3 regions of the Nitrospirillum bahiense genome follow, and region 2 is predicted to be linked to each of the others. Evidence: predicted binding sites of a transcription regulator. Region 2 holds the regulator's gene; each other region holds the start of a gene.

The links. Region 2 encodes PhoB, which activates phosphate uptake and scavenging genes when phosphate is short. Its sites were predicted from a motif close to TNTCATAAAACTGTCA; they were not measured.
Region 1: the regulator PhoB is predicted to act here: its motif matches at 4,488-4,503, upstream of FBZ88_RS03190 (HesB/IscA family protein).
Region 3: the regulator PhoB is predicted to act here: its motif matches at 2,017-2,032, upstream of FBZ88_RS25940 (diacylglycerol/lipid kinase family protein).

The regions. Positions count from the first base shown of each region.
Region 1 is NZ_VITO01000002.1:124,850-132,546, forward strand. It holds gene nifN (nitrogenase iron-molybdenum cofactor biosynthesis protein NifN) at 1-1,251, shown strand, start outside; gene nifX (nitrogen fixation protein NifX) at 1,248-1,643, shown strand; gene FBZ88_RS03160 (NifX-associated nitrogen fixation protein) at 1,649-2,119, shown strand; gene FBZ88_RS03165 (CCE_0567 family metalloprotein) at 2,138-2,371, shown strand; gene fdxB (ferredoxin III, nif-specific) at 2,387-2,689, shown strand; gene FBZ88_RS03175 (nitrogen fixation protein NifQ) at 2,704-3,324, shown strand; gene FBZ88_RS03180 (Rieske (2Fe-2S) protein) at 3,336-3,713, shown strand; gene FBZ88_RS03185 (hypothetical protein) at 3,729-4,331, opposite strand; gene FBZ88_RS03190 (HesB/IscA family protein) at 4,617-4,937, shown strand; gene FBZ88_RS03195 (NifU family protein) at 4,949-5,254, shown strand; gene nifS (cysteine desulfurase NifS) at 5,276-6,457, shown strand; gene nifV (homocitrate synthase) at 6,481-7,608, shown strand; gene cysE (serine O-acetyltransferase) at 7,642-7,697, shown strand, end outside.
Region 2 is NZ_VITO01000013.1:65,662-73,358, forward strand. It holds gene ubiB (2-polyprenylphenol 6-hydroxylase) at 1-829, opposite strand, end outside; gene FBZ88_RS18845 (class I SAM-dependent methyltransferase) at 832-1,686, opposite strand; gene FBZ88_RS18850 (AraC family transcriptional regulator) at 1,814-2,650, opposite strand; gene FBZ88_RS18855 (FAD-dependent oxidoreductase) at 2,798-3,970, shown strand; gene FBZ88_RS18860 (hypothetical protein) at 3,982-4,368, shown strand; gene phoB (phosphate regulon transcriptional regulator PhoB) at 4,424-5,128, opposite strand; gene phoU (phosphate signaling complex protein PhoU) at 5,223-5,987, opposite strand; gene FBZ88_RS18875 (ATP-binding protein) at 6,227-7,697, opposite strand, start outside.
Region 3 is NZ_VITO01000025.1:35,348-43,044, forward strand. It holds gene FBZ88_RS25930 (glycosyltransferase family 4 protein) at 1-1,059, opposite strand, end outside; gene FBZ88_RS25935 (UDP-2,3-diacylglucosamine diphosphatase) at 1,056-1,889, opposite strand; gene FBZ88_RS25940 (diacylglycerol/lipid kinase family protein) at 2,063-3,043, shown strand; gene FBZ88_RS25945 (hypothetical protein) at 3,260-3,595, opposite strand; gene FBZ88_RS25950 (F0F1 ATP synthase subunit delta) at 3,899-4,459, shown strand; gene atpA (F0F1 ATP synthase subunit alpha) at 4,459-5,988, shown strand; gene FBZ88_RS25960 (F0F1 ATP synthase subunit gamma) at 6,061-6,951, shown strand; gene atpD (F0F1 ATP synthase subunit beta) at 6,996-7,697, shown strand, end outside.

The DNA of each region.
Region 1 (7,697 bases), on a different contig from region 2:
ACCTCCTTCGGGCTGGTGCTGTTCGTTCGCCACTTCAAGGAGGCCATCCCCTTGCAGACGACGGCGATGAGCGAGGTCGCCACCGTGCTGGGCGGTTACGACAACGTCGAACAGGCCATCCTGAACATCCACAAACGCACCAAGCCGGAGATCATCGGCATCTGTTCCACCGGCGTCACCGAGACCAAGGGCGACGATGTGGAGGGTTACATCCGCCTGGTGCGGGAACGCCATGCGGAGGTCGCGGACCTGCCGCTGGTCTACGTCTCCACCCCCGATTTCAAGGACGCGTTCCAGGATGGGTGGGGCAAGGCCGTGACCCGCATGGTGCAGGAACTGGTGGCAGCCCCTCCGGCCGGCGCCGTGCGCGACCCGGCCAGGGTCACCATACTGCCCGGCTGCCACATGACGCCGGGTGATTTGGATGAGCTGCGCACCATCCTGGAGGATTTCGGGCTGAAGCCCAGCTTCCTGCCCGACCTGGCGGGGTCGCTGGACGGCCACATTCCGGAAGACTTCACCCCCACCACCATCGGCGGCATCGGCGTGGATGAGGTGGCGGGCCTGGGCGCCTCGTCCTGGGCCATCGCCATTGGTGAGCAGATGCGCCCGGCGGCGGAAGCCTTGCGGGACAGGACGGGCGTGCCCTTCCGCCTGTTCCCGCGCCTGTGCGGTCTGGAGACGACCGACGCCTTCATCATGTTCCTGTCGGAGATCAGCGGCCGGCCGGTGCCCGTCAAATATCGGCGGCAGCGCGGACAGCTGGTGGACGCCATGCTGGACGGACACTTCCACATTGGCGGCCGCAAGGTGGCCATCGGGGCGGAACCCGACCTGCTGGCCCATGTCGGCGGCATGCTGCACGCCATGGGCGCCCACATCACTGCCGCCGTCACCACCACCCATTCGCCCGTCCTGGCCGGGGTGGAGACGGACGAGGTGCTGATCGGCGACCTGGAGGATCTGGAACGGCGGGCGCGGGAGCGGGGGTGCGACCTGCTGATCACCCATTCCCATGGGCGCCAGGCGGCGGCCCGCCTGGGCATCCCGTTCTTCCGCATGGGCCTGCCCCTGTTCGACCGGCTGGGGGCCGGGCACCTGGTTTCCGTCGGCTACCGCGGGGCGCGGGATTTGATCTTCGCCCTCAGCAACCTGGTGATGGCCGACACCGAACAGCATCACGAGGCCACCCCCGACACCTGGCGGGTGGTGGATGGGGACGGCGCTCAATCGAAAGGGGAAGCCGCATGAAGGTCGCTTTCGCCACGCAGGACATGAAGCGGGTCGACGCCCATTTCGGCTGGGCCCGCAACATCGCCATCTACGAACTGGATCCCGACGGCTACCGCCTGCTGCAAGCGGTGGAGTTCGCCGGTGATTTGCAGGAGGACGGCAACGAGGACAAGCTGGCGCCCAAGATCGAGGCGATCAAGGACTGCGCCATCCTCTATGTCGCCGCCATCGGCGGGTCCGGCGCCGCCCGCGTCGTCGCCAGCAACATCCACCCCATGAAGGTCACCCAGCCGGAACCCATCGAGGATCTGCTGGAGCGCCTGCGCGCCGTGCTGAACGGCACGCCGCCGCCCTGGCTGCGCAAGGCCATGGCCAAGGGGGCCCCCCGCACCCTGGATTTCGAGGATTGAAACCCATGTCCGACGTTCTGGACCTGCCGCCCGAAACGGTGGCGGCGCAAAGCCCCTTCATCCGCCAGCTGATCGTGATCTGGCGCGCCCAGGACACCCACGGCACCTGGGAGGGCAAGGCCGACCTGGATTTGCTGGAACCCTATATCGTCGACAAGGAGAAGCGGCGGCAGCTGCCCATCCTGGGCGACCCGGATCCGGAGACCATCTGGCGGCTGGAGCTGTTCTTCAACGCCGTGGCGCTCAGCATCGAGCAGGCGACGGGCGTCATGGTGTCCCCCATGCTGAAGATGAGCCATGAGGGTTTCGGCCGCATGGTGCTGATCGGCGGCCGGCTGGTGGTGGTGAACAAGCAACTGCGCGATGTCCACCGCTTCGGCTTCGACACCCTGGCCAAGCTGGCGGAGGAGGGGGGCAAGTACGTCCAGGCGGGCGTGGACATGATCGGGCGCTTTCCCGACGTCGCCCGTTATTGAGCGGATGGGGGAATTGCCATGAGCGATGTCGAGGCCCTGAAGAGCGAGATCAAGAAGCAATCGGCCCGGGCGATGCAGGCCAAGATGGACCTGCATGACCTGTCGGAGGAACTGCCCGTCAACTGGACCTCCATCCTGGAGGTGGCTCAGCGCGCCCACGACGCCTTCGCGGCGCTGGAGCGCAAGCGCGCCGACCTGAAGACGCTGGAAACCGCCGGGGCCACCGCCGCGCAGCTGTCCGTCGCGCCCTAGAAGGAGTTCGCCCCTATGTCCTCTCTCACCCGCGACGGCCGGTCCTGGCAGCCGGATTTCCTGATCGCCATCGATGCCAAGCGCTGCATCGGCTGCGGCCGCTGCTTCAAGGTCTGCGGCCGTGGGGTCATGGTCCTGAAGGGCCTGACCGAGGAGGGTGACCTGGTCGATCTCGGCAATGATGACGACGATGATGAGATCGAGAAGAAGGTGATGGTCATGGACGATGCGGGTGCCTGCGTCGGCTGCCGCGCTTGCGCCCGGGTCTGCCCCGCCAACTGCCAGACCCATGCGCCCCTGGCCGCAGATGCCGCCTGAGGAGGGGGGAACCGATGCGCAGCGCCGACGCCTGTTATCGCTGGCTGATGGACCGGGCCGGGGGGAAGGCCGATCCCTTCGATCTGCACGTCGCCGCCGCCATCCTGTCGCTGGCCTGGGCCGAGGCGGCGACCGGGCGGGGGTCTTTGCCGCTCTGTGCCGGCCTGGATGGCATCGCCCTTGAGGACCTGGCCCTGCGCCTGTTCCCGGACGCCTGGGCCGGCATGGCTGCGCTGGCGGACGGCCCCGCCGCGTTGGAGGAGGATGAGCAGGCGGTGCGTGACCTGCTGTGGATGTATGCCGACGGCGGCACCCCGCTGCAGCGCGACCTGGCGACCATGATCGCCCGACGGTGCAGCCGACCCAACCACCTTTGGCAGGATCTGGGCCTGCGCAACCGGGGCGAGCTGTCGTCGTTGATGCAGCGCCACTTCGGCGGCCTCGCCCGCCGCAACAGCCAGGACATGAAATGGAAGAAGTTCCTGTTCCGCATGATCTGCCGGGCGGAGGGCTTCACCCTGTGCACCGCCCCCGTCTGTACCGAGTGCGATGACTTCGACCATTGCTTTGGGGCGGAGGATGGCGAGGCCATGATGGCCCACCTCCGCTCCGGCCGGCCGCCGCCCGTCCATTAAAGATACCGCCCATGTCAGAGACTTATGTCCTGTGCCGCGTGGACGACATCCCCAGCCGCAAGGCCAGGGGCTTTCAGCTGTTGCGCGTCGATGGCGATGGGACGCACCGGCCCTGGGCCATCATCGTCGTGCGCTGGGGGCGGCAGGTGGTGGGCTACGTCAACCGCTGCCCGCACAACGGCGTGCACCTGGACTGGGAACGCAACCAGTTCCTGGACCCGGACGGCACGCGGCTGATGTGCGGTAAGCACGGCGCCCTGTTCGACCTGGGCACGGGCCTGTGCGTGGACGGCCCATGCCAGGGCGCCGGGCTTGAGCCGGTGATGCTGTCCGTCGAGGATGGGGACATCTGCGTCACCGGCGTCACCCTGGTGGAAGAGGCGCCGTAGCGCCCCCGCCCTGTATCAGACCGGCCGGTTCTCGTTACGGTTTTTCACCGGCAGCATCTGTGCCACGCCATCCTCATAGCTTATGGCCGGATAGCTTCGGTCGAAGCGCCGGGCGATATCCAGCAGCACGTCCAGCTTGCCGGCGGTGTCCAGCTTCTTGATGTCGTTCTTGTCGACGCCCATCAGGTCCATCATCTCCTTCCACACGGTGGATTCATCGCAGGGCAGGACGACGAAGGTGATGCCGTCCAGGGTGACCTGGTACCCGGCCAGCAGGTCGATGTTGTTGCAGAAGATGAAGTACTTCCCATCGGACCGCAGCAGGCCGGACAGCACCTCCGACACGTCCTTGAGATAGGCGAAGGAATGGACGTAACCCGCCAGCACGGGGATCGTCGCCTCCCCCTCCTGCGCATAGGTCAGCACCTGTTCCAGCTTGTACTCCGGCGGGCGCTTCTCATCCGCGATGTGCGGCTGGAACTTCAGGGCGATGTCGCCGCGAAAGCCGAAACGGCCGGGCTTGGTCGTGGGTGCCTTCAGCACGGCGTTCATCAGGCGGTCTTCCTGGGCCAGGCGGGCCAGGGCGGTTTTCTCGATCGTCGTCGCGGTGGTCGTCATCGGGTGCGGCTCCTGTACGGGGGCGGGCCCGCGGGGGCGGGGCCTCAAGCGTCCCCCCCCTTTGCAAAGGCTTTGCCGGTTGGGGCAACCGGGCCGCCGGCCTTGGATTTGCGGGATTTTGGCGTGTCCCGCCCCGCCGATTGCAGCAAACACCCCTGTCGCAAACCCGACATCGGGGGTGCGAAGGCAACAGGGTTCGGCGGGAAAACCCATATTTTCCAATGAACTCTGCCGTGGCATGCCCCTTGCGGAGGATCACAGGTCACCAACCCTTGCAGGTGCCCCATGATCAACTTGACCCCCAGCGCCCTGAACGCCGTCCGCAGCGCCATCGCCGGCGCCGCCAGCCCCACGGGCGGGCTACGCATCAGCGTCGATGCCGGCGGATGCGCCGGCTACAAATACATGATGGGCCTGGCCGGCGAGGCGGGGCCGGAGGACACCGTCATCGACCAGGACGGCGTCAAGGTCTTCGTCGATACCAAGAGTCATGAGCTGCTGGACGGCACCACCATCGACTTCGTCGTGGCGCTGGAAGGCTCGGGCTTCACCTTCGACAACCCCAACGCCAGGTCCGCCTGCGGCTGCGGCAAGTCCTTCGGTTGAGGGGGCCGGCCATGCTGATCCCCACGCTTGAAGAACAGACGGTTGACCGGGCGGTGCCGGACGGCACGGAAGACCGCCGCGTCCAGGTCATCCGCGCCGCCATCGCCGAAATCCGCCCCGGCCTGCAACGGGACGGCGGGGATTGTGAGCTGCTGGACGTGGATGGCGACATCGTGCGCGTCCGGCTGACCGGGGCTTGTGTCATGTGCCGCCTCAGCAGCGCCACGCTGGAGGGCATCCAGGCGCGGGTGGTGGAGCGCCTGGGGACCTTCGTCCGCCTGGTCCCGGTCCTGGGCCGGGCGCCGGGCCCGCACTGATCCGGCAGTGGGAACCATCTCATGCGCCCCGTCTACCTCGACAACAATGCGACGACCGCCACCGACGCCAGCGTGGTGGCCGCCATGTTGCCTTGGTTCACGGAGCGGTTCGGCAACCCGTCCTCCGCCCACGCCGTCGGCGCGGCGGCGGCGGACGGCGTCCGGCTGGCGCGGCGCCAGGTGCAGGCCCTGCTGGGCGCCGCCCACGATCATGAGGTGGTCTTCACCTCCGGTGGGACGGAGGCCAACAACACGGCCATCCTGTCGGCCCTGGAAAGCCAGCCTGGCCGGGATGAGATCGTGACCACGGCGGTGGAACACCCCGCCATCCTGGCGCTGGCGGCGCACCTGGAAAAGACGCGCGGCGTCAAGGTGCACACGGTGGGGGTGGATGGCGACGGCCGCCTGGACATGGACGATTTTGAGCGGGCGCTGGGGCCGCGCACGGCCCTGGTCTCCGTCATGTGGGCGAATAACGAGACGGGGACCCTGTTTCCGGTGGCGGCGCTGGCGCGCCAGGCCCATGCCGCCGGGGCCCTGTTCCACACCGACGCCGTCCAGGCCGTAGGCCGGGTGCCCCTGGGCCTGCGGGATACGGACATCGACATGCTGTCGCTGTCGGGACACAAGCTGCACGGTCCCAAGGGTATCGGCGCGCTGTATCTGCGCAAGGGCACCGCCTTCCGTCCGCTGCTGCGCGGCGGCCGGCAGGAACGGGGCCGGCGCGGCGGAACGGAAAACGTACCCGGTATCGTTGGCTTAGGCGCCGCGGCCGACCTGGCGGCGCGCTATCTGGAAACGGAACGCGGCTGGATCGGCCGTCTGCGCGACCGGCTGGAGCAAGGCGTGCTGGCGCAAATCGGTCAGGCCCACGTTCTGGGCGACCGGGGCAACCGCCTGGCCAACACCGCCTGCATCGCCTTCGAGTATGTCGATGCCGACGCCCTGCTGCTGCTGCTGGACCGGGCGGGCATTGCCGTGTCCTCCGGCTCGGCGTGCGCCTCCGGCGGGATGGAGCCGTCGCATGTGCTGCGCGCCATGCGCGTGCCGGCCGGCGCCATCCGGGGCGCCGTGCGCTTCTCACTTTCCCGTGACACGGCCGTCGCCGACATCGACCGGGTCCTCGATGTCCTGCCCGACATCGTCGGCCGCCTGCGGTCCAGCTCACCCCTCTGGCGGGACCGTGCCCCCACCTTCGCCTGACCCTTCGCTCAAGGAGACGCAGCATGCTCAAGGCACCGCCCATCGTCATAAATGACAGCACGTTGCGCGATGGTGAACAGGCGCCCGGCGTCGCCTTCACCACGGCGGAAAAGGTGGCCATCGCCCGCAAGCTGGAGGCCGCCGGCGTGGATGAGATCGAGGCCGGCATCCCCGCCATGGGCGCCGAGGAGATCGAGGCCATGGCCGAGATCGGCGCCTCCCTCCACCAGTCGGCGGCCATCGCCTGGTGCCGCATGACGGAGGCGGATGTGGACGCCGCCCTGCGCACCGGCCTGACGCGCGTGAACCTGTCCGTGCCGGTATCCGACCGGCAGATCAGGGTGAAGTTGCAGATCAGCCGCCAGGACATCATCCCCCGCATCCGCCGCGTGGTGTCCTACGCGCGGGACCGGGGCCTGGCCGTGGCGGTCGGCGGCGAGGATTCCAGCCGGGCGGAGATGGACTTCCTGCTGCGCGTCGTCGCCGCGGTGGAGGAGGCGGGCGCCCACCGTTTCCGCTTCGCCGACACCGTGGGCATCCTGGATCCCTTCCGCACCCATGAGATCTTCCGCCAGCTCTGCGCGGAGACGGATTTGGAACTGGAATTCCACGGCCACGACGATCTGGGCCTGGCCACCGCCAACACCCTAGCGGCGGTGCGCGGTGGCGCCACCCATGCCAGCGTCTGCGTCCTGGGCCTGGGTGAGCGGGCGGGCAACGCGGCGCTGGAGGAGGTGGTGGCGGCCTTGGGGCCCATCGCCCAACGACGGACGGGTGTGGACCTGACCCAGTTGACGGGCCTGGCCGAACTGGTGGCCGCGGCCGCCGGCCGGCCCATCCCGGTGGCCAAGTCCATCGTCGGTTCGGCCGTCTTCGCCCACGAGTCCGGCATCCACGTATCCGGCCTGCTGCGTGACCCCGAAACCTATGAGGCCATCCACCCCGCCTGGTTCGGCCGCGTGCGCTCCATCGTGCTGGGCAAGCATTCCGGCATGGCCGCCATCAACAATGCCCTGAAATCGCTGGGCTTGTCCCCCGATGAGGGCCGCGCGCGCCGCGTGCTGGATGAGGTGCGCAACTGCGCCGTCGCCTGGAAGCGCCCCATCAATGAGGGCGAGCTGCTGAAGTTCTACGAGGCCGCTGGCGACTGACCAGGGTGACGGACCGGCGGGATAGGGGCGGCCATGGCACGGGAACGCGGACTGTGGGGGCTGGTGGGTGAGGACATCGCCTGCGTGAA
Region 2 (7,697 bases):
ACACCTGGTTGAAAAAGGAATTGGCCGCTTGGCGCAGCACGTCGTCGGGGTCGAAGCCGGCGGCGCGGATGGCGTCCACCTGGTCCACGGGAATGCCGTGGATGCGGTCGATGGTCAGCACCCGCTGGCTGGTGCGGTCCCAATCCACCCTGGGGATGTTGAAGGTGACGTCGCCCTTGAAATTGTCGGCCAGTTCCGAGGCGGCGCTGGCCTCCATGCGCAGGTCCATCTCCATGCGTACGGTCTCGGCGAAGGTTTCCACCACCTCCACCGGCTTCAGCCGCTTCAGGCGGGGCAGGACGCGCACGGCCAGGCCGGCCAGCCAGAACATCAGGTCGATGTCGCGGCGGAAGGCCAGTTCCACGCCGGGGCGCAGCACCTTCACCGCCACCTCCTTGCCCTCCGCCGTCACGGCGAAGTGCACCTGGGCAATGCTGGCGGCGGCCACCGACTCGGGCTCGAAGCTCTGGAAAATCTCGCCCAGCGGGCGGCCCAGCTGCTCCTCGATGATGGCCACGGCCTGGGGCGTGGGGAAGGGGGGCAGCCGGTCGCGCAGCAGGGCCAGGTCTTCGGCGACGGCGTCGCCCACCAGGTCGGACCGGGTGGACAGGGCCTGGCCCAGCTTGATGAAGCTGGGGCCCAGCTCCTGGATGGCGGCGGCCAGGCGCTGGCCCTTGCGGCCGGGCGCCCGGTTGTTGTTCATCAGGCGCAGCACCAGGGCCACGCCCGGCGCCACGTCGCGGAATTCCTCCGGGAACAGGGCGCCATGCCGGCCCAGCGTACGCCCGATGATGTACAGGCGGCGCAGGTTGCGCAGGATGCGGAGCATGGTCAGACGCGCCAGGCGGAATGGATGGCGGCCACGCCACCCGTCAGCGGCCGGGCCTTGGCCTGGGCGAAGCCCACGGCCTCCAGCCGGCGGCACAGCGCCTCCCGCTCAGGGAAGCGGCGGATGCTTTCCACCAGGTACTGATAGCTGTCGCGGTCGCCCGCCACCACCTGGCCGATGCGGGGCAGCACCTCGAAGGAATAGCGGTCGTACAGTTCCCGCAGGATGGGCAGGTTCACCTGGCTGAATTCCAGGCAGTAGAAGCGCCCACCGGGCTTCAGCACCCGATACGCCTCGGCCAGGGCCTTGTCGATGTGGGTGACGTTGCGCAGGCCGAAGGCGATGGTGTAGGCGTCGACCGAGCGGTTAGGCAGGGGCAGCGACTCGGCATTGCCCACAGTCCACTGTAACCCTCCAGTGGGCAGGCCGCCGCGCGTTTCCGGTGCCTGGTCCCAGCCTGGCATGGACCCCTTGTCGATGCCGCGGTCGCGGCCCACCCGCACCATGGCCTCCGTCAGGTCGCAGATCATGATCCGGGCGGCGGGTGCCTTGGCCGCCATGCGGAAGGCGATGTCGCCCGTGCCGCCGGCCACGTCCAGGATGGTCTCGCCCGCGCGCGGGTTCACCAGGCTGACGAAATCCGCCTTCCACAGCCGGTGGATGCCCACCGACATCAGGTCGTTCATGATGTCATAACGGCTGGCGACGCTGGAGAACACGCCCTGCACCAGCGGCGCCTTCTCCGCCGGATTGATGGCGCGGAAACCGAAGGATCGCGCCTCGCGCTCCTGCGCCGTCAGGGCGTCGGTGGCGGTGGTGTCGGCGGTGAAGGGCGGGGGCGTGGGATGATCGACCATGGCGGCACCATAGCGTCGGGACGGGCGCTTGGGTAGCGGGCTTGGTGGGCAGGCCTGCCCCTAAAAAACGGTAGGGAAAACGGGGCAGGATAAGTGGCTTATCTGTTTGGCCGCCCTAGGCGGAAGGTCAAGCCGCCACCCCCCTTCGGGCGAAATAGCGGGCGGGGGGCTCGCCGAAGGCACGGCGGAACATGGCGATGAAGTTGCTGGGCGTGGCATAGCCCAGGGCGTCCGCCACCTCGGCTACCGCCTCCCCCTTCGCCAGGCGTTCCAGGGCCAGGGTCAGCCGGGCCTGCTGGCGCCACTGGGTCACGCTCAGGCCGGTTTCCGCCGCGAATAGGCGGCGGGCGGTGCGTTCCGACAGGCCGGCGTCGCGCGTCAGCACGTCCAGCGTGCGGTCGTCGTCCGGCGTCTCCAGCAGGCGCAGGGCCAAGCGCAACAGCCGGGGGTCGGTGGGCATGGGCAGGTGCAGCGGTTCATCCGGGGCCAGGCGGACCTCGTCCAGCAGCACGGCCAGCAGCCGCTCCTGCTCCGGCGTCAGCGTCGCCTCCAGCGGCCATTCCGCCACCCGCCGCACCAGGGACTGCAACAGGTCGCTGATGCCCATGACGCAGGGACGATCGGGCAGGCCGGCGCTGGCCTCCGGCGTCAGCAATATACCCCAGCCGAACAGCGCGCCGCTGATGGTCAACTTGTGCATCATGCCGGGCGGTATCCACCCGGCCCGCAGCGGTGGCAGCATCCAGGACCCATGGGCGGTGCGGATATGGATCAGACCGTTGGCGATGCAGAACAGCTGCCCCCGCCGATGGGTGTGCCAGTCGATCTCCCGCGTGCCGATGCGGGTCCGGTCCTCCGCGGAATGGCTGCCCCAGAAGGTCACGACGGGTGGGCCGTCTGTCCGCTCGCACATCTCCAGGAAGGCTTCCTTGGTCATGGGGGCGGTGTCGTGGGCGTGGCGCATGGGCGTTCCAAAGGGCGGATGGCTGGGCGGGCGGCTGGCGATCGGTTTGGCCGTTCCGCATTATTTTTCGTCCGACTGTCGTTATCAAGCTTGTCCTGTTTCACGGTACCGAATCCCCAGTGCGGAGTTTTGGCGGATGGTGACGAGATGGACGGGACGCAGGTGGCGATCATTGGCGCGGGCCTGGGTGGCCTGTGCCTGGCGCAGGCGCTGACGCGCGCCGGTATCGACTGCGTGGTGTATGAGCGGGACGCGGGCGTGGACAGCCGTTCCCAGGGCTATCGTCTGCGCATCGACGCGGACGGTGCCGATGCCCTGGCCCGCTGCCTTTCCCCCACCCTATATGACCTGTTCCGGCGCACCTGCGCCGTGCCCGCCCCACGCACCCGCTTCCTGGACGGTCAGCTGGCGCCGGTGACCGGCCGGGCGCCGGCGGTATGGAGCGCGGCTGATGACGGCGCCCCCCACCGGGAAGCGGCGGGCGACCTTTGCGCCCACCGCCAGACCCTGCGGGAAATCCTGTTGACCGGCGTGGCAGACCGGGTGCGGTTCGGCGCCGCCTTCCAGGCCCTGGCCGAGGGCGCCGACGGCCGGGTTCATGTCGCCTTCGCCGACGGCACGTCGGTGCGGGCCGACTTGGTGGTGGCGGCCGATGGCATCAATTCCGCCGTCCGCCGCCAGCTGATGCCTCAGGCGGAGCCGCTGGACGTGGGCGCCGTCTGCCTTTATGGCCGCACCACCCTGACACCCCAGGTGCGGGCGGCGGTGGGCGACGACCTCTGTGCCGGTACCAGCGTGGTCTTCGCCGACGGCTATGCCGGCATCGTCGAACCCATGCTGTTCGACCCCACGGAGGGCGACCGGGGCGGGCTCAGCCTCGTGGACGACTATCTGTACTGGGCGCTGATCGGCCCCAGGACCCGGTTGATGGGGCGCTTCCCCGGTGCCGCGCCGGCGGTGGTGGCGGATCATCTGGCGCGCGACTGGCATCCCCAGCTGTGCGGCCTGTTCCGGCATGCCGATCCCCGGGACATGGCGCTGCTGCCGGTGCGCAGCGCGCGGCTGGCCCGCACCTGGCCGTGTTGGGCGCCGCGGCCCGTCACCTTCTTGGGCGATGCCATCCATGCCATGAGCCCCGCCGGTGGCCTGGGCGCCAACGTCACGCTGCGCGACGCCGCCGTGCTGGCGGCCAGCCTGTCCCGCATTCCATCGGCCTCGGCGGCAGCGCGGGAGTATGAGGCGGAAATGCGCACCCGTGCCGCCCGCGCCATCCACCTCTCGGAAGTGGGCGCCGCGGCTTTATTTGCGGACGTGTTTTAAGGAGATTGAGAATGAGCCTGTTCGAGATACACGATCTCAGCCGCTTTCCCGTGGTAACGACCCGCCCCGGTACCACCCGGCCTGGCTACGCGCCGCAGTGGGAACGGGAGATGGACGCCCTGCTGGAACGGGGCCTGCCCTTCGTCATCATCATGCGTGATCCCCCGGAGGCGGAGGCGCATGAAGACCGGCGCCTGCGCGGCCTGTGGTTGAAGCGCAACCGCGACGCCCTGGCGGCGTTATGCCGCGCGGTGATCACGGTGGAGCCGAACGCGGTGCGTCGTGCCGCCTTCAAGGCCCAGGCCGTCATGGCGGTCAAGGCCTTCGGCGTGGCGATGGAGGTGGCCGCCACGGCGGATGAGGCTGCGAACCTGGCGACGGCCGCTCTCACCGCCTGATGCGGGGGCCAAGCAGCGGCACGCGGTTTCCCCTCGTGCCGCTGATATGGAAATATCAAGCCGACTTCATGTCCAGGGCGTAGCCGGCCGAGCGCACGGTGCGGATCATGTCCAACTCGGTGTCCTCGTTCAGGGCCTTGCGCAGGCGGCGGATGTGCACGTCAACGGTGCGCGGTTCGACATAGACATCGTGGCCCCAGACGATGTCCAGCAACTGCTCCCGCGAGAACACACGGCCCGGGTGCTGCATAAAGTGGCGCAGCAGGCGGAACTCGGTCGGGCCCAGGTGGATGTCGCGGCTGTTGCGGCGCACGCGGTGGGCCGCCAGGTCCATGCTGATGTCGCCGTAGCGCAGCAATTCCTCGGCCAGCGAGGGCACGGCCCGGCGCAGCACGGCGCGGATGCGGGCCACCAGCTCGGTCGGGCTGAAGGGCTTGGAAATATAGTCGTCGGCGCCGGAGTTCAGGCCGCGCACCTTGTCCGCCTCCTCACCCCGGGCGGTCAGCATGATGATGGGGATTTCGCGGGTCTTGGGGTTGCGGCGCATCTGGCGGCAGACCTCCAGCCCACTCATCAGCGGCAGCATCCAGTCCAGCAGCACCAGGTGCGGCGCCTGCTCGTCGGCCAGTAGCAGCGCTTCCTCGCCGTCGCCGGCGGTCAGCACGCGGAAGCCTTCCTTCTCCAGGTTGTAGCTCAGCAGCGTGACAAGGTCGGCTTCGTCCTCGACGATCAGAACCAAGGGCTTCAACGAGGCGTTCATGGGGTGTCCCTAAAACTGGCTGTCCGGGGTCGGGGTAAGCGGCGGTCAATCTAATCGTTTGCAGGCCCGGGCGTGGAGGGGCCCGGGGAAAGGCTCACAGATCGTCCACGGCGTCGGCGCCGTGCAGACCGCTGCCGTGCAGGTCGACATCGGCCGTGGGGCCGACGACGAAGCTGGACTGGTCATGCTTGGGCCGGACGGAGGTCAGCGTCTGGCCCAGCACCAGGAAGTGGATGGTCTCCGCGATGTTGGTCGCGTGGTCGCCCGCCCGCTCCAGATTCTTGGCGATGAACAGCAGGTGGGTGCAAGGGGTGATGTTGCGCGGGTCTTCCATCATATAGGTCAGGACCTCGCGGAACAGGCTGGTGTACAGGTCGTCCAGCTCTTCATCCCGGTTCCAGGCGTCGATGGCCTTGCCCACGTCGCGATCGATATAGGCGTCCAGCACGTCCTTCAGCATGCTTTCCACCAGCTTGCCCATGCGCGGGATGGCGCTGACGGGCCGGACGGCGGGAAGCTTGGCCAGCGCCATGCTGCGCTTGGCGATGTTGGCGGCATAATCGCCGGTGCGTTCCAGGTCGGCGGAAATCTTCAGGGCGGCCAGGATTTCGCGCAGGTCGCTGCCCACGGGCTGGCGCAGGGCCAGCATGCGCACGGCCTCCTGCTCGATGCCGCGTTCGTAGTCGTCCAGCTGATGGTCGGCCTGCATCACCCGGGCGGCCAGGTCCACGTCGCGGCGCACCACCGCCTGGACGGCGCCATCCACCTGGGCCTCGGCCACGCCACCCATCTGGGTGATCAGGTTGGACAGGCGCTGCAGCTGCTGCTCGAACGACTTAACCGTATGCTCGGCCGGCATTTTCTTACCACCCCACCCCCGGCGGTCCCGGCCGGGGCATGAAAAACGGCGGCCGGCGGGACACATCGCCGGTCGGGCAGGTGGACCATAGCGGCAGGTCGCTATGGAATTGCTACAGATAAACGACAGTTTTGTGACGGCGCATCCGGACAGGTCGCTCCCTGAAACCCATGCTGCCTCAGTGGCTTATCTCATACGGGGGTAGCGCTACCACGGGCATGGCCGGCGCCGGCCCACCCTCAGGCGGCGCCCCGGCCGCCTTCCTGTGACAGATTCGGGGCAGATTGGGGTACGGGCTTTTCCGGTTTCTCCGCCGCCTTTTCCACGCCGGGCAGGTGCACGGTGAAGGTGCTGCCCTTGCCCACCTCGCTGTCGATGGTCAACCGGCCGCGGTGGCGGTTCACGATGTGCTTCACGATGGCCAGGCCCAGGCCGGTGCCGCCCAAGGCGCGGCTGCGGGCGGCGTCTACGCGGTAGAAGCGTTCGGTCAGGCGGGGCAGATGGGTGCGGGCGATGCCCTCGCCCTTGTCGGTCACCGACACCTTGATGCCGGCCACCTTTTGCGGCGCCTGGCGGGCGCGGATGCCGGTGGCGCCCGGTGCCGGCGGCGCCTCCGCGCGTTCGAGCGACACCACCACGTCGGTCTGCTCGCGCCCGTACTTGATGGCGTTGTCGATCAGGTTCTGGAACACCTGGGTCAGCTGGTCCTCGTCCCCCTGCACGCGCGGCAGGTCTTCGCCGCCCTGAACGCGGATGGTGATCTTGCGCGCCGCCGCCTTCAGCTCCAGCATGGCGACCACGCTGTGCACCAGCTGGGCGACATTGGTCTCGCCGGTCGGGTGGGTGTGTTCATCCAGCTCGATGCGCGACAGGGACAGGAGGTCCATCACCAGGCGCGACATGCGGCCGGCCTGTTCCTGCATGATGGCCAGGAAGCGGTCGCGCGCGTCGGCATCGTCGCGGGCGGGGCCGCGCAGCGTCTCGATGAAGCCCACCAGGGTGGATAGGGGCGTGCGCAGCTCATGGCTGGCGTTGGCCACGAAGTCGGCCCGCATCTGTTCCGACCGCTTGATGGCGGTGATGTCGTGCAGGGTGACGATGGCGGTGATCTCATGCTCCGGCACGCCGTCCTCCGCCGCCGGGCGGAAGGGCGTCACCCGCACCTCCAGCACGCGCTCCACCGGCAGGGGCAGGGTGAATTCAACCCGCCGGCTGTCGCCGCCGGCCAGCACGGCGTCCACCGCGGCCAGGACGTCGGGGTTGCGCACGCTGACCGCCAGGTCGCGGTTCAGCATGCGGTCGCCAAACAGGGCGCGGGCGGCGCTGTTGGCGCGGCCCACCTTGCGCTTGTCGTCCACCAGCATCAGGGGGTCGTGCAGGGCCTCCACCACCGCCTCGTCGGCGGCCAGGCGATGCTCGATCTCCTCCCGGTGGCGCAGCCAGTTCTGGTGCAGCTGGGCGATGTCCTCCAGCAGGGCGGCGCCGGTCAGGGTGCGGGCCTGAGGCGGGGGCAGGGGTGTGCGCCGTTCGCGCACCTGGTCCAGGTAGGCGGCGATCAGCCGGCTGTCGCGCAGCACCAGGTGGCGCGCGACGGCGGTCACGGCGGCCACCAGGGCGAAGGCCGCCAGCGCCAGCAGGATGTTGAGCCGCCCGGCGATCACCAGCGCGCCCAGCAGCGCCGCCGTCGGCGCCAGCATCAGCACGGCGATG
Region 3 (7,697 bases), on a different contig from region 2:
CTTGGTCTCGTCCGCTTGCGGGGCCGGGTCCAGGACGGGCACCGGGTCCAAGGCCGGATGGCCGCGGAAGGGGCGCAGGTTGTTCAGGAACTGCGCGGCGGACGCGGACCAGGAAAAGGTCAGGGCGTGGCGCCGGCACTTGTCGCCCGGTATTTCCAGGGCGGCCAGGGCGGCCTTGCGCAAATCCTCGTCCAGCACGGCCACGTCCGACCCGGCCAGCACGTCCAGCGGGCCCGGCACCGGGTACGCCGCCACCGGCACGCCGGAGGCCAGCGCCTCCAACAGCACCAGGCCGAAGGTGTCGGTGCGCGAGGGAAAGACGAAGACGTCGCCGGCGGCGTAGTGCTTGGCCAGTTCCTCGCCATGCTTGGGGCCTACGAACTGGGCGGCCGGGTACTTGGCCTTCAGCTCGTCCAGCTGCGGGCCGCCGCCCACCACCACCTTGGTGCCGGGCAGGTCCAGCGACAGGAAGGCCTCGATGTTCTTCTCCACCGCCACCCGGCCCACATACATGAAGATGGGGCGGGGGAAGGGCAGGAAGTCCTTCTCGCGCGGGCGGAACAGGTCGGTATCGACGCCGCGCGACCAGCGCTTGATGTTGCGGAAGCCGCGATCCACCAGGTCGTTCTCGATGGACGGCGTCGCCACCATGACGGCGGACGCCGGCGCGTGGAAGCGGCGCACCAGGGCGTAGCTGAGGCGCAGCGGGATGGGGAAACGGTCGCGGACATATTCCGGGAACCGCGTGTGATAGGCGGTGGTGAAGGGGATGCGCCGGCGCAGGCAATAGCGCCGCGCGGCCAGGCCCAGGGGGCCTTCGGTGGCGATGTGGATGGCGTCGGGCGCGATCTCGTCGATCATGCGGCGCAGTCGGGCGCCGGGCTTCAGCGCCAGCCGGATTTCCGGATATGTCGGCATGGGCACGGTGCGGAAGCGGTCCGGGGCGATGACCTCAACCTCATGGCCCAGCTGGCGCAATTCATCGCGCGTCGTGGTCAGGGTGCGGACCACGCCGTTCACCTGGGGATGCCAGGCGTCCGTGACGATCAGGATTTTCACGCTGCAGCCTTCTGCGTCGTCCCGCCCGGCTGCCCAGGCTGCCGCGCCGCCGCGCGCTTGCGCACTTCGTCCGCCCAATGAATGATCTCCAGCGTGCCGTCGGCGTGTTCGACCAATGCGGTGCACGATTCCACCCAGTCCCCGTCGTTGCAGTAGAGGACGCCACCCATGTCACGCATCTCGGCGTGGTGGATGTGGCCACAAATGATGCCGTCGACCTGCCGGCGCTTGGCCTCGTCCGCCAGCGCCTGCTCGTAATTGCCGATGAACTCCACCGCCTTCTTGGTGCGGTTCTTCAGGTAGGCGGACAGCGACCAGTACTGGAAGCCGAAGCGGCGGCGGGCGGCGTTCAGCCAGGTGTTCAGGGTCAGCAGCACCGTGTAGGCGCTGTCCCCGACATAGGCCAGCCACTTGGCGTACTTCACCACCGCGTCGAACAGGTCGCCGTGCAGCACCAGGAAGCGGCGGCCGTCGGCGGTGGTGTGGACCGCATCCTCCAGGATGGTGACGCCGCCGAACTGCAGGCCGATGAAGTCGCGGAAGACTTCGTCATGGTTGCCCGGGATCAGGAAGACCTTGGTGCCCTTGCGCACCCGGCGCAGCACCTTCTGCACCACGTCGTTGTGGGCCTGCGGCCAGTACCAGCCCTTCTTCAGGCGCCACCCATCGACGATATCGCCGACCAGGTACAGGTATTCCGACTCGGTGTGCTTCAGGAAATCCAGCAGCATGTCGGCCTGGCAGCCACGGGTTCCCAGATGCAGATCGGAGAGCCATATGCTGCGGTACCGCCGCGGGGCCTCGTGTTCCGTCTCCATGTCCGTCTCCATGCTACGCCCCCGAGATGACCCACGCAGACAATCAATAGTAATGTTGACAGGGCTATACCGCAGCATGTAGGGCAAGACAAATGGTGATGAAGGTTAGTTCAAGGACTTCACCATATATTCACGGGGCATTCATAAATATGTCTTCCGCCCTTCACTTGGCTGTCACGGAACCTGTGTCCGCGCCCGCGCGCCGACTACTGATCATTCACAATCCTGTGGCGGGCCGTCGCCGGCGGGGCCTGATCGGGCGGGTGGTCGATGCCCTGCGCCAGGGCGGCGCCGACGTGGCGGTGGTGGAAACCACCGGCCCGCGCGACGCCGAACGCCTGGCCGGCCTGGCCGCCTCTGGCGCGCTGACGGACGGACGCATTCCCGACGCCATCGTGGCCTCGGGCGGCGACGGCACCATCAACGAGGTGGTGAACGGCCTCTTGGCGGCGCCGACCCTGTCGCCGCCGGGCCCGCGCCTGATCCCCCTGGGTCTGATCCCCCTAGGCACGGCCAACGTGCTGGCGGCGGAGCTGGACCTGCCGTCCGGCGCGGCCGAGCTGGCGCGCACCCTGGCGGGCGCGGTGCCGCGCACTATCCATGCCGGGCGCGCCAACGGCCGCCTGTTCACGATGATGGCCGGCGTGGGTCTGGACGCCCACGTGGTGGAAGGGGTGGATCCCGGGGTGAAGCGCCGTATCGGCAAGGGCGCCTATGTGCTGGAAAGCCTGGCGCAGATCGCGCGCTGGCCCAGCCCGCGCTATCGCGTGATCACGACGGACGCGGCCGGCCATGTCCGCGAGCACGAGGCGGCGTCCTGCATCGTGGCCAAGGGCCATTTCTATGGCGGCCGCTTCGTCTGTGCGCCCGACGCCCGGCTGGACGAGGGCGGCTTCCACGTCTGCCTGTTCGAGGCGGGCGGACGGCTGGCGGCGCTGGGCTATGGCGCGGCGCTGGTGACGGGCCGGCTGGCCCGCCGGACGGAAGCGAAGGGGGGATTGGGATACCGGGTCATGCCGGCGGTGCGGGTGCGGATCGAGGGGCCGGTCGGCGATCCGGTGCAGGGGGATGGCGACACCATCGCCCGGCTGCCGGTGGATATGGAAACGGCGGCGCCCTTCCGTGTGCTGGCGCCGCCGCTCCGCCCCGTGTCCCGTCTGCCCTGAAAGGGGGCGCTGGTCTGCCCCCTGGCGTCAAATCAGGCAACGCTACTGAAGTCGGTGTTCAGGCAACTCTGGTTCCAGGCAACGCTAGGCCACTCGACTGGTACGCGACTCCAAGACCTTATAAACGTCAGGCCACCTAAAATCGGGTTCTCACCAGACAACTCAGGCTCCGATGGGGCCCATGGCCCCCTCGTTCTTTAGTATAGCGGCGGACGCTCAACGGCCCGCCTGTGCGCCGGCCTCGGCCGTGGCACGCGGCACGCGGCCCCGCCACACGGACAGGCATTCCTCGGCGCTCTCGCCGGTGCCGATGCAGTACCAGCCGCGGCGGTCGTTGAAGTACAGGCGATAGGTGCCGCGGCGGTCCCGCTCGAACCGGAAGACCGGGCGGTCCAGGTTGGGGAAGCGCACGATCAGCTGATCATGGTCGGGCGCGGTGTGGCGGCTGACCGTTTCCCACAGGCCACGCTCCAGCTTGGGCTGGGCGACGCTGTTCCACTCGGTCAGATCGAAGGGGGTGAAGCGGGCAGAGGAGAAGGGGACGACAGTCATGACTCACCAGCACTCTGCCACCCTGGATCGGAGGGGCCCGGAAGGCTCCGGACTTTTTTTCGTCGGGCGCCGGGTGGCTTTGGCGCGTTGAGGGGACTATGCGGCCCCAACTGTTAATGGCGCCTTAAAGCGGGCTGCTCACCCGTGGGATAGTATGCTTTGGATGGAGTGATGGAGTTGCGCCCTGCGGCGCCCTGTGTTATGTGCACGACGCCCGACGCCGGGGTGGTTTTCACCCGGTTCGGACCCACATTGCTAAGGCCCTGAAATCCTTCAGGTCTGCGGATTAACCGAGGTTTCCAGGTGGCATCCCAAGGGACAGTCGTATCCGGACTGGCGGCCCGCTACGCGGCGGCGCTGTTCGACCTTGCCGACGAGCAGAAGGCGCTGGACCAAACCGCGCAGGACCTGACGTCGCTCAAGCAGGTTCTCGCCGAAAGCGCAGACCTGCGTCGCGTTGTGCGCAGCCCCGTCCTGTCGCGTGCCGAGCAGGCCCGCGCCATGGAGGCGGTGCTGTCACAGGCGGGCACGTCCGAGCTTGTGCGCAAGTTTATTGGTCTGGTCGCCCAGAACCGCCGGCTTTTCGCCCTCGACGGCATGATCGTCGCCTTCCTTGCCGAGCTGGCCCAGCGCCGCGGCGAAGAGACGGCCACCGTCATCTCGGCCCGTCCGCTGACGGAAGAGCAGCTGTCGGCCGTGACCGATGCGCTCAAGAAGGCCCTGGGCTCCAAAGTTACCGTTGCCGCCAGCGTCGACCCGTCGCTGCTGGGCGGCATGATCGTTAAGGTCGGATCGCGCATGATCGACAGTTCCGTGCGCACCAAACTGACCAAGCTGAAAATCGCCATGAAAGGGGTGGGCTGATGGAAATCCGCGCCGCAGAGATTTCCGCGATCCTGAAACAGCAGATCGCGAATTTCGGCACCGAGGCCGATGTTGCTGAAGTGGGCCAGGTGCTCTCGGTCGGCGACGGTGTTGCCCGCATCCATGGCCTGGACAAGGTCCAGGCCGGTGAGATGGTCGAGTTCCCGGGCGGGATTCAGGGCCTGGCCCTGAACCTGGAAGCCGACAACGTCGGCGCCGTGATCTTCGGCGACGACCGCGCCATCAAGGAAGGCGACACGGTGAAGCGCACGGGCGCCATCGTCGAGGTTCCGGTGGGCCGCGGCCTGCTGGGCCGCGTCGTGGACGGCCTGGGCAACCCCATCGACGGCAAGGGCCCGCTGGTCGACGTCGTGCGCAAGCGCGTCGAGGTGAAGGCCCCCGGCATCATCCCGCGCAAGTCGGTGCACGAGCCCATGCAGACCGGCCTGAAGGCCGTGGACGCCCTGGTGCCCGTCGGCCGTGGCCAGCGTGAGCTGATCATCGGCGACCGTCAGACCGGCAAGACCGCCGTTGCCATCGATGCCTTCATCAACCAGAAGGGCATCAACGCCGGCGGCGATGAATCCAAGAAGCTCTACTGCATCTACGTGGCCGTCGGCCAGAAGCGCTCCACGGTCGCCCAGATCGTGAAGACGCTGGAGGAAGCCGGCGCGATGGAATACTCCATCGTCGTGGCCGCCACCGCGTCCGAGCCGGCGCCGCTGCAGTACCTGGCGCCCTACACCGGCTGCGCCATGGGCGAGTTCTTCCGCGACAACGGCATGCACGCCCTGATCGTGTACGACGACCTGTCCAAGCAGGCCGTCGCCTACCGTCAGATGTCCCTGCTGCTGCGCCGTCCGCCGGGCCGCGAAGCCTACCCCGGCGACGTGTTCTACCTGCACAGCCGCCTGCTGGAACGCGCCTGCAAGATGGCCGATGGCTACGGCGCCGGCTCGCTGACGGCCCTGCCCATCATCGAGACCCAGGCGGGTGACGTGTCGGCCTACATCCCGACGAACGTCATCTCCATCACCGACGGCCAGATCTTCCTGGAAACCGGCCTGTTCTACCGCGGTATCCGCCCGGCCATTAACGTCGGCCTGTCGGTCAGCCGCGTCGGCTCCGCCGCCCAGATCAAGGCGATGAAGCAGGTCGCCGGCACCATTAAGCTGGAACTGGCCCAGTACCGCGAAATGGCCGCCTTCGCCCAGTTCGCCTCGGACCTGGACGCCGCTACCCAGCGCCTGCTGAACCGCGGTGCCCGTCTGACCGAGCTGCTGAAGCAGCCGCAGTACAGCCCGCTGCCGGTGGAAGAGCAGGTGGTTTCCATCTTCGCCGGCGTGAAGGGCTTCCTGGACAAGGTGAAGGTCGAGGACGTGAACCGCTTCGAGGCGCGCTTCCTGGACGAGATCCGCAGCAAGGGCCAGGACATCCTGACCGCGATCCGCACCGACAAGCAGATCAGCAAGGACACCGAGGAAAAGCTGAAGGCCTTCCTGGAGAGCTTCTCCAAGGTCTTCGCCTGATCCCCGCAAACGGCGGGCGGCGCCGTCATGGCCGCCGCCCGCCCAAGTCTCCCTAGGAAGTGAAGGCACGGCATGCCCAGCCTTAAGGACCTCAAGATCCGGATCGACAGCGTCAAGTCGACGCAGAAGATCACCTCGGCCCTGAAGATGGTGGCGGCCAGCAAGCTGCGCCGCGCCCAGGAACAGGCCGAAGCCGGGCGTCCCTATGCCGAGCGCATGGGCCGCATGCTCTCCTCCCTCGCCGCCAACGTGCCGGCGGGCGCGCAGGGCCCGAAGCTGATGGCGGGCACCGGTTCCGACAAGACGCATCTGCTGATCGTCCTGACCGGCGACCGCGGCCTGTGCGGCGGCTTCAACGCCACCATCGTCCGCGAGGCCAAGCGCCAGGTCACCCGCCTGACGGGCGAGGGCAAGACCGTGAAGCTGCTGACGGTGGGCCGCAAGGGCCGCGACCTGCTGCGTCGCGAGTTCGGCTCGATGATCGTCCACAGCTACGAGAACCTGGGCGGCAAGCGCCTGGGCTTCGCCGACGCGGCCCAGGTCGCGGACAAGGTGCTGGAGCTGTTCGACGCCGGTGAATTCGACGTCGCCTCCATCATCTTCAACAAGTTCAAGTCGGCGATGACGCAGATCGTCACCGTTCAGCAGATCGTCCCGTTCGCCGTGGCGGCCACGACGGAAGAGGCCCCGGCCTCCACCGAGCCGAAGGCCATCTACGAGTTCGAGCCGTCGGAGGAGGACATCCTCAACGACCTGCTGCCGCGCAACCTTTCCATCCAGGTGTACACCGCCCTGCTGGAAAGCTCGGCCTCGTTCTTCGGCGCGCAGATGACCGCCATGGACAACGCCACGCGCAACGCCGGCGATACGATCAAGAAGCTGACGCTTAACTACAACCGCACGCGCCAGGCCTTCATCACCAAGGAGCTGATCGAGATCATCTCCGGTGCTGAAGCGGTCTGACGGCGCCACGACAACATTCGCAAGGGTCCGAGGGAGCTTACCCCATGGCTACGACTAACCAGGCGACCAACGCCGTCGGCCGTATCACGCAGGTGCTGGGCGCCGTGGTGGACGTGCAGTTCGATGCCGAACTGCCCGCCATTCTGAACGCCCTGCACACGCAGAACGAGGGCAAGACCCTTGTGCTCGAAGTCGCCCAGCATCTGGGTGAGAACACCGTCCGCTGCATCGCCATGGACAGCACGGACGGCCTGGTGCGTGGCGGCGCCGTCAGCGACACCGGCAGCCCCATCAACATGCCGGTCGGCCCGGCCACCCTGGGCCGCATCCTGAACGTCATCGGCGAGCCGATCGACGAGCGCGGTGCCGTGGCCTCCGAGAAGACCTACCCCATCCACCGGTCCGCGCCCGAGTTCGCCGAGCAGGCGACCGACGCGCAGATCCTGGTGACGGGCATTAAGGTCATCGACCTGCTGGCCCCGTACCTGAAGGGTGGCAAGATCGGCCTGTTCGGCGGCGCCGGCGTGGGCAAGACCGTCACCATCATGGAACTGATCAACAACGTCGCCAAGGCGCACGGTGGTGTGTCGGTCTTCGCCGGTGTGGGCGAGCGTACCCGCGAGGGTAACGACCTGTACCATGAGATGATCGAATCGGGCGTCATCAAGCTCGACGGCCCGGGCTCCAAGGTGGCCCTGGTGTACGGCCAGATGAACGAGCCGCCGGGGGCCCGCGCCCGCGTCGCC